DNA from 3 places in the Amycolatopsis sp. NPDC003865 genome. Region 1 is predicted to be linked to each of the others. Evidence: riboswitches for the same ligand, from Rfam matches in the RefSeq annotation. Region 1 holds a riboswitch; each other region holds the start of a gene.
What was found. A riboswitch is a leader RNA that binds a small molecule or an ion and turns the genes downstream of it on or off. The one in region 1 is predicted to bind thiamine pyrophosphate.

Region 1 (4,270 bases):
CTGCTCGAGCTGGACGACGAGGAGTCGGTGCGCGAGCTGCTCGAGTCGGTGGGCCAGCCGGAGCCGGGGCTGTACTCGCTGGCCCGCGCGGGCTTCCACACCCTCGGGCTGCAGACGTACCTGACGGCGGGCCCGAAGGAGTCCCGCGCCTGGACGATCCCCCAGGGCGCGACGGCCCCCCAGGCGGCGGGCGTGATCCACACGGACTTCGAGCGCGGCTTCATCAAGGCGGAGATCGTCTCCTACGACGACCTGATGGAGGCGGGCACGATGGCCGCGGCCCGGGCGGCGGGCAAGGTCCGCATGGAGGGCAAGGACTACGTCATGGCCGACGGCGACGTGGTCGAGTTTCGCTTCAACGTCTGAGTCGGCTACTGGTTGTTACTTTCATTGGACGCAGGATATGCTGCGTCCAATGAAAGCTTCGCCGAGCTTGCTGCCCCTGCTGCGTTCGCGCCTGCAGGGCGAGCTGCTCGCGCTGGTCCTGCTGCACCCGGAGCGCGAGTACAGCATCACCGAGCTCGCCGAGTCGTTCGGCGTCTCGGCGACGACCGTGCTGCGCGAAGCCGAGCGGCTCGTCGGTGGCGGCATCCTGGAAGACCGGCGGGTGGGCCGGAGCCGGCTCGTCAAAGCCCGCACCGACACCCCGCTCTACCGCCCGCTGAGCGACGTCATCGCGGTCACGTTCGGGCCGATGTCCCTGCTCGCCGAAGCCCTGGCCGGGCTGGCGGGCGTGCGCGAGGCCTACATCTACGGGTCCTGGGCCGCGCGCTACAGCGGCGAACCAGGGCCGCCGCCCGGTGACGTCGACGTCCTCGTCGTCGGTTCGCCCGATCCGGACGAGCTCTTCGACCGGGCCGAGCGCGTGTCGCGGCGGCTGGGCCGCGAGGTCAACGTGCACCGGATTTCGCCCGAGGCGTGGGCGACCGCGGACACGGCGGATCCGTTCCTCACCAGCGTTCGCGACCGTCCGCTGGCCCGGCTGAACCTCGACCAGGAGTCCTGATGCCCCAGTGGAACCAAGGGCGGGAGCGGATCGACGCCTTCATCGCGCGCGGTGCCATCGAGCACGTTCCCGCGTCGCGGGAGGCCGCCGAGGCCGAACTGGTCCGGGCCCGCACCCACCTAGCTTCGGCGCGGCAGCTGCAGGACACGGATCCGGAAGGCGCCTACACGCTGGCCTACGACAGCGCTCGCCGGGCACTGGCGGCCGTCCTGCAGAACCAGGGCCTGCGGGTGACGAGCCGGGGTGGGCACGTGACCGTCTACGAGGCGGTCCTCGCCCAGCTGGATCCGCCGCTGGGGCCGGTCTTGCGGCCCTTCAACCGGATGCGGGCCCGGCGCAACGAAGTCGCCTACCGGTCTTCCGAGGCTCCGTCGATGACCGCCGAGGACGTCGCGGCCGACGTGCCGAAGGTGCTCGCGCTCATCGAGGTGGCCGAAAAAGCCATTCCGAACATGCCGCGTTACTGAGCGGCGGGGAGCCGGCCCGGCCCGGAAGCCAGGCCGGCGGCCGGCTCAGCCGAGCAGGCCCATCAGGGCGATCGCGATCAGCACCACCGCGGGGGCGAGGGCGTTGATCCAGGCGCGCTGGGCGGGGGTGAGAGCGGCGGTGCTGTTCATGGCGTTTCCTAGGGCCGAAATCGATGCTTCCGCCCTGCTCAGCGCGCTGATCATGTCCTTCGTTAGCGGCTGTGATCGAATTCACCGGCATCCGGGTGACGACGTCCCCGCGCGGTGAACCAGAGCACGCCGCCCGCCGCTGCCACCATCGCCGCGAATGCCGCCGTACCGACCACGATCGCCTGGGTCATGCCATCCCTCCGTTAGCAGAAGCCGTTTACCGAGAGACGTCGAACCCGCGAGAAAGTGCACTCTGAGTAACCGAGATCACACCGAGCCGAGCACCGAGTCGATCTGCGCCGCCAGGTCGAAGTCCTTCGCCGTCAGGCCGCCCGCCGAATGGGTCGAGAGCCGGAACGTCAGCGTGCGCCAGCGGATGTCGATGTCCGGGTGGTGGTCGGCCGCTTCGGCCAGCACCGCGACGCGGTCCACCACCTCGATCGCCTGCGGGAAGCTCGCCAGCTCGGCCTCGCGCGAGATCACCGCGCCGGACCGCGTCCAGCCGGCGCCCAGCCGTTCGTCGGCCTCGGCGTCGCTCAAGATTTCCGTCATGCCTCCATGGTCGTACGTCCTGGACTACGCTGCACGGTTGCCACGGGAGTCCGGTCAGCCGGGCTGAGAGGCGGGTCACCCCGCGACCGTTCGCACCTGACCGGATCATGCCGGCGAAGGGAGGGCTTCCCCTCCTCGTCCGGCGAAGTGCAGGAGGGTAGATGAAACACAGGGCTGTTCGCGCCGCGACGGCCGTCGTCGCCGTCAGCGTCGTCGCCGCGGGGTGCTCGCTGTCCGACGGTGACGGTGGCACGCAGCAGACGCCCACCGTCACCCTCGTGACGCACGACTCCTTCCTGGCACCGCAGGAGGTGCTCGACGCCTTCCAGAAGCAGTCGGGCATCAAGATCTCCGTGCTCAAGCAGGGCGACGCCGGTTCGCTGACCAACAAGCTCGTGCTGACCAAGGCCAACCCGATCGGCGACGTCGCGTACGGCGTCGACTCGACCTTCGCCTCCCGCGCCCTGCAGGAGGGCGTCTTCGAGCCCTACACCAGCCCGGAGGCCGACCGCGGGCCGCAGCGCTACGCCGTCGACCCCGAGCACCGGCTCTCCGCGGTCGACGTCGGCGACGTCTGCGTCAACGTCGACACGAACTACTTCACGAGCAAGGGCATCCCGGCGCCGGAGTCCTACGACGACCTCGCCGACCCGAAGTACAAGGACCTGCTGGTCGCCGAGGACCCGGCGACGGCCTCGCCCGGGCTGGCGTTCCTCCTCGGCACCATCGCGAAGTACGGCGAAGCCGGCTGGAAGGACTACTGGACGAAGCTGAAGGCCAACGGGCTCAAGGTCGTCAGCGGCTGGGAAGAGGCCTACACCAAGGACTTCTCCGGCTCGTCCGGCAAGGGACCGCGCCCGATCGTCGTCTCGTACGCGTCTTCGCCCGCCGCCGAGGTCGGCGACGACGGCAAGCCGCGCACCAAGGCACTGCTCGACACCTGCTACCGGCAGGTGGAGTACGCCGGCGTGCTGGCGAACGGCAAGCAGACCGAGAGCGCGCGCAAGGTCGTCGACTTCCTGCTGTCGCAGCAGTTCCAGGCGACGGTCGCGGCGAACATGTACGTGTACCCGGCGCGCCAGGGTGTCGACCTGCCGGCGGGCTGGGCGCAGGTCGCGCCGCTGCCGCAGAAGCCGCAGTCGCTCACGGCGGACCAGGTGCAGGCCGGGCGCGAGAAGTGGATCGGCGAATGGCGCACGCTCGTGCAGCAGTGACATCCGAGGCTCCGCCTCGGGCCGGGGGCTTCGCCACCCGGAGCCCCCAAAAGAAAGCCGTAACCCCGCCGAGTACAACCCGCGGCTTCGGCCTGGCCCTGCTCGGCCTGGCCCCGATCGGCTTCCTGGTCGTCTTCTTCGCCTGGCCGGTGCTGGCGATCATCGGCCGGGGGTTCGCCGCGGGCGGGCTCGACGTCGTCCTCGGCGACGCGCGGACCTGGCAGCTGGCCGGGTTCACCGTCGCCAGCGCGGCCGCGTCGACCGTGGTCGCGGTGGTCGCCGGGCTGCCGGTGGCGTTCCTGCTCGCGCGGGTGCGGCTGCCCGGTGTCGGCCTCGCGCGGACGCTCGTGCTGGTGCCGTTCGTGCTGCCGACCGTCGTCGTCGGCCTGGCGTTCCGGGCGCTCTGGCCGGACGGCGGCGTGCTGCCGATCGTGCTGGCCAACGCGTTCTTCAACGTCGCCGTCGTCGCGCGGACCGTCGCCGGGCTGTGGGCGCGGCTCGACTCCCGGACGACCGACGCCGCCCGCGCGCTCGGCGCGTCGCCGTGGCGCGCGTTCCGCTCGGTGACGCTGCCCGCGCTGGCGCCGGCGATCGCGTCCGCCGCGGCCGTCGTGTTCCTGTTCTGCGCCACCAGTTTCGGCGTCGTCCTGATCCTGGGCGGGGCGCGCTACCGGACCCTGGAAACCGAGATCTACCTGCGGACGGTGGACCTCCTGGATCTTTCGGGCGCGGCGGCGCTTTCCCTGATCCAGTTCGCGGCCGTGGTCGCCGCGCTGGTGCTCGGCGGCCTGGCGCGCCGGCGCAGGGACGGCGCGCGGATCGGGGCCGGCGGGCCACGGCGGCCGCGGGGCGGCGAATGGTGGGTCGCCGGCGCCGCGGGG
Region 2 (4,270 bases), on a different contig from region 1:
CCGCCACCGGGTCGACCACCAGGGGGAAGCCGAACCCGGTCTCGTCGAGCGTCTTCGCGACCGCGCGGATGATCTCGGCCGTCGCGAGCATGCCCGTCTTCGCCGCGTTGACGCCCATGTCCGACGCCACCGCCTTGATCTGCGCGGTGACGACGTCCACCGGGATCTCCGTGAAACCCTGCACGCCCAACGAGTTCTGCACGGTGACCGCGGTCAGCGCCACCAGCCCGTGCACGCCGTGGGCGAAGAACGTCCGCAGGTCCGCCTGGATGCCCGCACCACCACCGGAGTCCGATCCGGCGATGGTGAGGGCGGTGGGCGGTGTCACGGCTGCACGACCGGCAGGTACACCTGGCTGCCGGACTCGGTGAACTCCGCCGACTTCGACGCCATCCCGGCCTCGATTGCCTCCACAGTGGACAGTCCGTGCTCTTCCGCGTACTTGCGGACGTCCTGCGTGATCCGCATCGAGCAGAACTTCGGCCCGCACATCGAGCAGAAGTGCGCGGTCTTGGCCGGTTCGGCGGGCAGCGTCTCGTCGTGGAACGAACGGGCGGTGTCCGGGTCCAGCGAGAGGTTGAACTGGTCGTTCCAGCGGAACTCGAAACGCGCCTTGGACAGCTCGTCGTCCCATTCCTGCGCGTACTTGTGCCCCTTGGCCAGGTCGGCGGCGTGCGCGGCGATCTTGTACGTGATCACGCCCGTCTTGACGTCGTCGCGGTTCGGCAGGCCGAGGTGCTCCTTCGGCGTCACGTAACACAGCATCGCCGTGCCGTACCAGCCGATCTGCGCCGCGCCGATGGCCGACGTGATGTGGTCGTACGCCGGTGCGATGTCCGTCGCGAGTGGACCGAGGGTGTAGAACGGCGCCTCGCCGCAGAGCTTTTCCTCGAGCTCGACGTTCTCCTTGATCTTGTGCATCGGCACGTGGCCGGGGCCCTCGATCATCACCTGGACGTCGTGCGAGCGCGCGATGTGCGTCAGCTCGCCCAGGGTTTCCAGCTCGGCGAACTGCGCGCGGTCGTTGGCGTCGGCGATCGAGCCGGGGCGCAGGCCGTCGCCGAGGGAGAACGTGACGTCGTACTGGCGGAGGATCTCGCAGAGTTCCTCGAAGTGGGTGTACAAAAAGGACTCCTGGTGGTGCGCGAGGCACCACGCGGCCATGATCGACCCGCCGCGGCTGACGATGCCCGTGACGCGCCGCGCGGTCAGCGGGATGTAGCGCAGCAGCACGCCGGCGTGCACGGTGACGTAGTCGACGCCCTGCTCGCACTGCTCGATGATCGTGTCGCGGTAGATCTCCCACGACAGCTTTTCCGGTTCGCCGTCGACCTTTTCCAGTGCCTGGTAGATCGGCACGGTGCCGACCGGGACCGGCGAGTTGCGGATGATCCACTCGCGCGTCTCGTGGATCCGCTTGCCGGTGGAGAGGTCCATGATCGTGTCGGCGCCCCAGCGGGTCGCCCAGACCATCTTGTCGACCTCTTCCTCGACCGACGACCAGACGGCCGAGTTGCCCATGTTGGCGTTGATCTTCACGAGGAAGTTCTTGCCGATGATCATCGGCTCGGACTCGGGGTGCTTGCGGTTGACCGGGATCACCGCACGCCCGCGGGCCACCTCGTCGCGCACGAACTCGGGCGAAACCCGTTCGCGCGCGGCGATGTACTCCATTTCGCGGGTGATGACGCCCTGTTTGGCCCAGCCCAGCTGGGTGTTGTGCTCGCGGCCGTCGGCCCAGCCGGCGCGCAGCCGGTGCAGTCCACTGTGGACGTCGATCGAAGCTTCGGGATCGGTGTACGGGCCCGAAGTGTCGTAGACGTCGAAGTGCTCGCCGTTCGACAGATCGATCCGGCGCGCGGGAACGCGGAGCCCGGATTCGGTCTGGTGGTACACCTTGCGCGAGCCGGTGATCGGCCCGGTCGTTACGGAGACGTCCTTGTTCTCAAGCGTCGTCAACGACTTTCACTCCCTACGCCGGCATTACCCGGTCAGGTTCATGCGGTCGGTGACGCCTGCGAAACGCAAGTCACCCTCTCAGCCCGCCATGGCGCGAGCTCCCGCGTTGGTGTTGTAACCCGACCATGCCACGCCGGAGCGCGATACTCAAGTCAGCCGACCAACTCGGCCGGAGTGGCGTAGACGTCGACCATGGCTCCGTTGCGCAGCACGGTGATCGGCAGTGCGGTGCCGATCACCTCCGCGAACAGCTGCCGCTGGATGCCCTGGGCGTCCGAGACCCGGGTGCGGCCGACGGTCAGCACGAGGTCGCCCGCCTTGAGGCCCGCGCGGTCGGCGGGGCCGCCGGTGACGACTTCGCGCACCCGCAGCCCGGCGCTCTGCCCGGTGCGCTCGGCGACGTCGTCCGGCAGTGGCGCGGGCACGCCGACGACGCCGAGGTACGCGCGCCGCACCCGGCCCTCGACGACGAGCGTGTCGATGATCCGCCGCGTGGTGGCGTTGATCGGGACGGCGAGCCCGAGCCCGAGGCCGGCGACGGCGGTGTTGACGCCGACGACCCGCCCGGCGGAGTCGGCGAGCGCGCCGCCGGAGTTGCCGGGGTTGAGGGCGGCGTCGGTCTGGATGACGTCTTCGATCACCCGTCCCGCGCGGCCGTGGCGCACCGGCAGCGCCCGGCCGAGCGCGCTGACGACGCCGGCGGTGACGGTGCCGGAGAAGCCGAGCGGGCTCCCGATGGCCACGACGAGCTGCCCGACGACGAGCCGGTCGGCGTCGCCGAGCACCGCGGCCGACGGCGTCTCGCCGCGCGCCCGCAGCACGGCGAGGTCGGAGAGCGGATCGGCGCCGACGACGTCGAAGGGCACTTCGCTGCCGTCGGCGAAGGTGGCGACCCCGCGCCGGTGGTCGGCGACGACGTGGGCGTTGGTGAGCAGGTGGCCGTCGTCGGCGAAGACGACGGCCGAGCCGCTGCCGCGCGCGAGCTGCACCCCGGCGACGTGCGGGGTGACGGTCTTCGCGACCGTGCTGACCGCGCGCGAGTAGGCGTCCATCGCGTCTTCCATGAGGGCACCTCGATTACACCGTTGCAGGTACTACAAGTGTGCGCCCGAAAACCGAGACCGGGAGTTCGCTGTCCGTGAACCGGTTCACCGGACCAGTGACGGTCAGTGGTTCACCGGTTCGGACCATGCGCCGGTGAAGATTCGGCGGCAGACTCCCAAGTCGCTTCTGTAACGGTGCAGAAGCGATCTTCTGTGGGGTTGATATGCGCAAACTCATGTTCGGCGCCCTCGCCGGGCTGCTGGTCACCGGCCTGATCCCGGGGATCGCGGTGGCCCAGGGCGAGGCTCCCGGCGCCCCGGGCGCCCATCCCAGCTGGCTGCCCGCGAACAAGACCGGTTTCGGCACGGCTCACGACCGGTCCAGCAACGTCTGGTTCACCCTCCAAGGTGGCCAGCTGTCCGAGGTCTACTACCCGGACCTGTCGACACCGAGCGTCCGGTCGACGAACTTCGTCGTCACGGACGGCCGGAGCTTCGCCGTCGCCGACTACACCGCGAAGTCCCAGCAGGTCCGGCGGACCGACGACGACAGCCTGACCTACGAGCAGACCATCACCGACGACCAGCACCGCTGGCGGCTGCGCAAGACGTACGTCACCGACCCGGCCGCCACGACGGTGCTGGTGGACGTCGACTTCCAGTCGCTCACCGGGCGGCCCTACCAGCTCTACGCGGTCGCCGACCCGGACCTCACCAACGACGGCTCCGACGACTCCGCCGCGCGGAAGGGCGACGCCGTCACCGCGCAGGACGCGACCAACGCCGCCGCGCTCACCGCGAAGCCCGCCTTCACGAAGACGAGCGTCGGCTACGCGGGCGCGTCCGACGGGAACACCCAGCTCACGAAGACCTTCAAGCTGACCTCCTACGACACCGCCGCCAAGGGCAACGTCGTGCTGACCGGGCAGACGACCGCCGACGGCCTGCGGAACCGGCACGTCACCCTCGCGCTCGGCATGGGCGCGAAGGCGTCCGACGCGCTCGGCAGCGCGCAGGCGTCGCAGCGACGCGGCGTCCGCGACATCACGCGCGCCTACGACCGCGGGTGGAAGGAGTACCTGCGTGGGGTGGGCAAGCCGCCGTCGTCGCTGAAGACCGACGCCGAGCGCGACCTCTACAAGGCGTCGATGCTGACGCTCGCCGCGAGCGAGGACAAGCACCACCCGGGCGCCTTCATCGCGTCGCCGAGCATGCCGTGGCGGTTCGGGAACAACGACCCGGAGTGGTCGCCGTCGGGCACCTACCAC
Region 3 (4,270 bases), on a different contig from region 1:
CGTCGTCGAAGGGCGGGATGAGGGTCAGCCCGCGTTCGGCGGCCAGTTCGCGCGCTTTGCCCTCGTGCTCGCCGATCGGCACCTCGATCACCTCGGCGCCGTAGGAGCGGGTGGCTTCGACCTTGATCCGTGGCGTCACGTCCGGCACGACGACCAACGCGGGCACGCCGTACCGCTGCGCGGCGTACGCGACCGCTTGCGCGTGGTTGCCGCTGGAATAAGCGATGACGCCGCGGGTACGCCGTTCGTCGTCGAGGGTGGCGATCGCGTTGAACGCGCCGCGCACCTTGAACGCGCCGACCGGTTGGAGGTTTTCGGGTTTGAGCCACAGGGTTCCGCGGGGATCCCACGTCTGGAGCAGCAGGGGCGTGCGCACGGCGACATCCTGGACGCGCTTCGCCGCGGCCTCGATGTCAGAGATCGTCACCAGTTCCATGTGCCGAGTATGTCAAGAAAGTGCCCGGTGTGGAGTGTCTATTGTGGACGGTCGGAGTGGTGCTCCTCACGCTCCGGCAACGTGGGGAGTTCCTCGCGCGCCTTACACGTTGGAAACGGGGAGAAGACTTTCTAGCGGATCGGGATCATGAGCAAGGAGAACGCAGCGGCTTCCGAGTTGGACACGAAGAAGGAAGAAAAGTCCGGCCTGCGGATCGCGCAGGTGCTGGCGGCGGCGCTCGCGGCGGTGACCGCGGCGCTGCTGGGATCGACGCTCGGCGTGGCCGGCACGGTGGTCGGCGCCGGCGTGGCGAGCGTGGTGTCGACGGTCGGCAGCGAGCTGTACCTGCGCTCGCTGCAACGCACCCGCGAGGCGGCGCTCAAGGCGCGGCAGCTGGCGACGTCGGGGATCCGCCGGCGCGGGGTACCCGACCTGCCGGCGGCGGCCGAGGTGCCGATCACCGACCAGCCGACGGTCCAGCTGGCCAAGCCGGAGGAGGAGCCCTCGCGGCTGCGCAAACTGCGCTGGCCGTTGATCATCGGCACGAGCGTGGCGGCGTTCGCGGTGGCGATCCTGGCGATCGTCGGCTTCGAGTCGGCGACGGGCACCCAGATCGGCGGCGGCACGGGCACGAGCATCGGCAAGATCTTCGGCAACGGCGGCGGCCGCACGGACCCGGCGCCGTCGACCACGCCCGCGCCCTCGACGGACACCCAGGTGTCCCCGACGGAGACGACCACGACGCCGTCGGACACGTCCACGGCCCCGACGACCTCGTCGGAGACGCCGACGACCACGCCGAGCACGACGACCCAGCAGCCGTCGACCTCGGCCCCGGCGACGACGACCGCGCCCACCAGCAAGGGCGCGGTCACCACCCCGACGCCGTGAACGCTCAGGGGAGGCGGGCGCGCAGCTCCCGAGCGGCAGCTTCGGGGTCTTCGGCTTCGGTGATCGCCCGGACCACCACGATCCGGGACGCTCCCGCGTCGAGGACCTCCGGGAGCCGGTCGCCGTCGATGCCGCCGATGGCGAACCACGGCCGGTCCGGGGTCCAGGCCGCGGTCTCGCGCACCAGGTCCAGGCCGGGCGCGGAGCGGCCCGGCTTGGTCGGCGTCGGCCAGCAGGGGCCCGTGCAGAAGTAGTCCACGCCGGGCTCCGCGGCCGCCGCGAGGGCCTGGTCGAGCGAGTGCGTCGACCGGCCGATGACGACCTCGTCCCCGAGGATGCGGCGGGCCAGCGGCACCGGGATGTCGTCCTGGCCCAGGTGCAGCACGTCCGCGCCCACCGCCAAAGCGACGTCGGCCCGGTCGTTCACCGACAGCAACGCTCCGTGCCGCGCGCAGGCCTCGGCCAGCACCTCCAGCGCCGCGATCTCCTGGGCGGCCTCCAGCGGCGCACCCCCGGTCTTGTCGCGCAGCTGGATGATGTCGACGCCGCCGGCCAGCGCCGCGTCGGCGAAGGACGCCAAATCGCCGCGCGAAGTTCGGGCGTCCGTGCAGAGGTACAGGCGCGCCGCGTCGAGGCGGGCGCGGATCTTGTCACCGGAAAGGGCGGGCATAGCGGCGACCGTACCTCGCGAGCTAGGGTGGACTCGTCCGCACGGGAGCCCGAGGGACGGGCTGAGAGGGAGCTGCCGCTCCGACCGTGGAACCTGATCCGGGTCATGCCGGCGCAGGGAGCGTGATCCCATGACGAACCTGGCAGTGGTGGGCGGCGGCGTGATCGGCCTGGCCACGGCGTGGCGCGCGGCCGCGAACGGCCACGAGGTCACCCTCTACGACCCCGAACCCGTCCGCGGCGGCGCCTCCTGGCTGGCCGGCGGCATGCTCGCCCCGGTCACCGAAGCCTGGCCCGGCGAGGAAGACGTGCTCATCCTCGGCGAAGAATCGCTGAGGCGGTGGCCCGGCTTCGCGAGCGACCTGGCCCGCGAAGGCCTGGACCCCGGCCTGGCCGAACACGGCACGCTCGTCGTCGCCTTCGACAGCGCCGACGCCGGCTACCTGGACATCCTCGCCGGCCACCTGCACGGGACCGGCCGCGCGGCGGACCGGCTCACCGGCCGGGAGGCCAAGCGTCTCGAGCCCGGCGTCGGATCTGTCCGAAGTGGACTCCACGTGCCCGGCGACCTGGCCGTGGACAACCGGAAACTCCTCCAAGCGCTCTACGCGGCGGCGCGGGAGCGGGACGTGCGGTTCGTGCGCGAACGCGTGGAACGGATCCCGGACGCCGAAGCCGTCGTGCTCGCCGCCGGCGCCTGGACCGGGCGGCTGCACCCGCAGCTGGCCGGGGCCGTCCGCCCGCTCAAGGGCGAGATCCTCCGGCTCAGGCCCCGCCGCGGCTGCCTGCCGCCGCCGACGCGAACCGTCCGCGCCGTCGTCGAAGGCAAGCCGATCTACCTCGTCCCGCGCGGCGACCAGGAGCTCGTTCTCGGCGCGACGCAGTACGAAGCGGGCTTCGACCAGGCCGTCACCGCGCGCGGCGTGCGCGAGCTGATCGAGGGTGCCGAACGCGTCTTCCCCGCGATCACGGAGTACGAGCTGGCCGAGACCGCCGCGGGCCTGCGGGCCGGCAGCCGGGACGTCCTGCCCTACATCGGTGTCCTGGACGACGGTGTCTTCGCCGCCACCGGGCACCACCGCAACGGCCTGCTGATGGCCCCCGTGACCGCGGACGCCGTGGTCGCCTGGCTCGAGGGTGAGAAGCCGCCCGAAGGCGTCGAAGCGGCTTCACCCGCCCGCCTGCACCAGAAGGAGCACGTGTGATGGAGATCAAGCTCAACGGGAAGTGGACGGAGTTCCCGGACGGCGCCACGGTCGCCGACGTCCTCGACGCGTCGGGCGGGCAGCGGCCCGGCATCGCCGTCGCGGTCGACGGCGTCGTCGTCCGGCGGGGCGACTGGCCGACCACCGCCGTGCCCAAGGGGGCGGTCCTCGACGTGCTCACCGCGGTCCAGGGAGGCTGAAATGGACGCAGAACCGCTGGTCATCGGCACCGCCAAGCTGTCGTCGCGGCTGATCATCGGCACCGGCGGCGCGGCCAACCTGGCCGTGCTCGAACGGGCGCTGGTCGCGTCCGGCACCGAGCTGACCACCGTCGCGATGCGCCGCGCCGACGCCGAAGGCGGCTCCGGCGTCCTCGAACTGCTGAAGCGGCTCGGCATCGAGCTGCTGCCCAACACCGCGGGCTGCCGCACGGCCGCCGAGGCCGTGCTGACCGCGCAGCTCGCCCGGGAGGCGCTGGAAACCGATCTGGTCAAGCTCGAGGTGCACGCCGACGACCGGACGCTGCTGCCGGACCCGGTCGAGACCCTCGACGCCGCCGAACGGCTGGCCGCCGACGGGTTCACGGTGTTCGCCTACACGAACGACGACCCGGTGCTCGCGCTGCGGCTGGAGGAGGCGGGCTGCGCCGCGGTGATGCCGCTGGGCGCGCCGATCGGCACCGGTCTCGGCATCCGGAATCCGCACAACATCGAGCTGATCGTTTCGCGGGCGGGCGTGCCGGTGATCCTGGACGCCGGAATCGGCACGGCGTCGGACGCGACGCTGGCGATGGAGCTCGGTTGCGACGCCGTCCTGCTGTCCACCGCCGTCACCCGGGCGGCGGATCCGGAGCGGATGGCCGCCGCCATGCGCTCGGCCGTCGTCGCCGGTCACCTGGCCCGCGGGGCGGGCCGGGTGCCGCAGCGCTTCTGGGCGAAGGCGTCGAGTCCACCCCGGTGAACCGGGGAGGCTTCACGCCGAACGCGCACAGCGAGCCCGTAAGGTGGACGGCACTTTCCGGCGCACCGGCGGCGGGGCAGGGCAGAAGGAGCCAGCCGTGACGAGCACA

Region 2: it holds a riboswitch for thiamine pyrophosphate, as region 1 does, so the genes downstream of both, thiC (phosphomethylpyrimidine synthase ThiC) here and ACWEVP_RS30700 (thiamine ABC transporter substrate-binding protein) in region 1, are expected to answer to the same signal.
Region 3: it holds a riboswitch for thiamine pyrophosphate, as region 1 does, so the genes downstream of both, thiO (glycine oxidase ThiO) here and ACWEVP_RS30700 (thiamine ABC transporter substrate-binding protein) in region 1, are expected to answer to the same signal.

Annotation. Positions count from the first base shown of each region.
Region 1 covers NZ_JBSGJA010000014.1:199,063-203,332, reverse strand. Annotated here, with positions in the region: gene ychF (redox-regulated ATPase YchF) at 1-366, shown strand, start outside; gene ACWEVP_RS30720 (ArsR family transcriptional regulator) at 416-1,006, shown strand; gene ACWEVP_RS30715 (hypothetical protein) at 1,006-1,473, shown strand; gene ACWEVP_RS30710 (hypothetical protein) at 1,686-1,814, opposite strand; gene ACWEVP_RS30705 (4a-hydroxytetrahydrobiopterin dehydratase) at 1,891-2,175, opposite strand; TPP riboswitch at 2,208-2,315, shown strand; gene ACWEVP_RS30700 (thiamine ABC transporter substrate-binding protein) at 2,337-3,389, shown strand; gene ACWEVP_RS30695 (ABC transporter permease) at 3,497-4,270, shown strand, end outside.
Region 2 covers NZ_JBSGJA010000015.1:565-4,834, forward strand. Annotated here, with positions in the region: gene thiD (bifunctional hydroxymethylpyrimidine kinase/phosphomethylpyrimidine kinase) at 1-328, opposite strand, end outside; gene thiC (phosphomethylpyrimidine synthase ThiC) at 325-1,959, opposite strand; TPP riboswitch at 1,953-2,074, opposite strand; gene ACWEVP_RS30980 (S1C family serine protease) at 2,112-3,023, opposite strand; gene ACWEVP_RS30985 (glycoside hydrolase family 15 protein) at 3,227-4,270, shown strand, end outside.
Region 3 covers NZ_JBSGJA010000046.1:4,718-8,987, reverse strand. Annotated here, with positions in the region: gene ACWEVP_RS49795 (threonine ammonia-lyase) at 1-436, opposite strand, end outside; gene ACWEVP_RS49790 (hypothetical protein) at 584-1,327, shown strand; gene thiE (thiamine phosphate synthase) at 1,332-1,997, opposite strand; TPP riboswitch at 2,029-2,134, shown strand; gene thiO (glycine oxidase ThiO) at 2,128-3,201, shown strand; gene thiS (sulfur carrier protein ThiS) at 3,201-3,401, shown strand; gene thiG (thiazole synthase) at 3,403-4,161, shown strand; gene ACWEVP_RS49765 (MarR family winged helix-turn-helix transcriptional regulator) at 4,259-4,270, shown strand, end outside.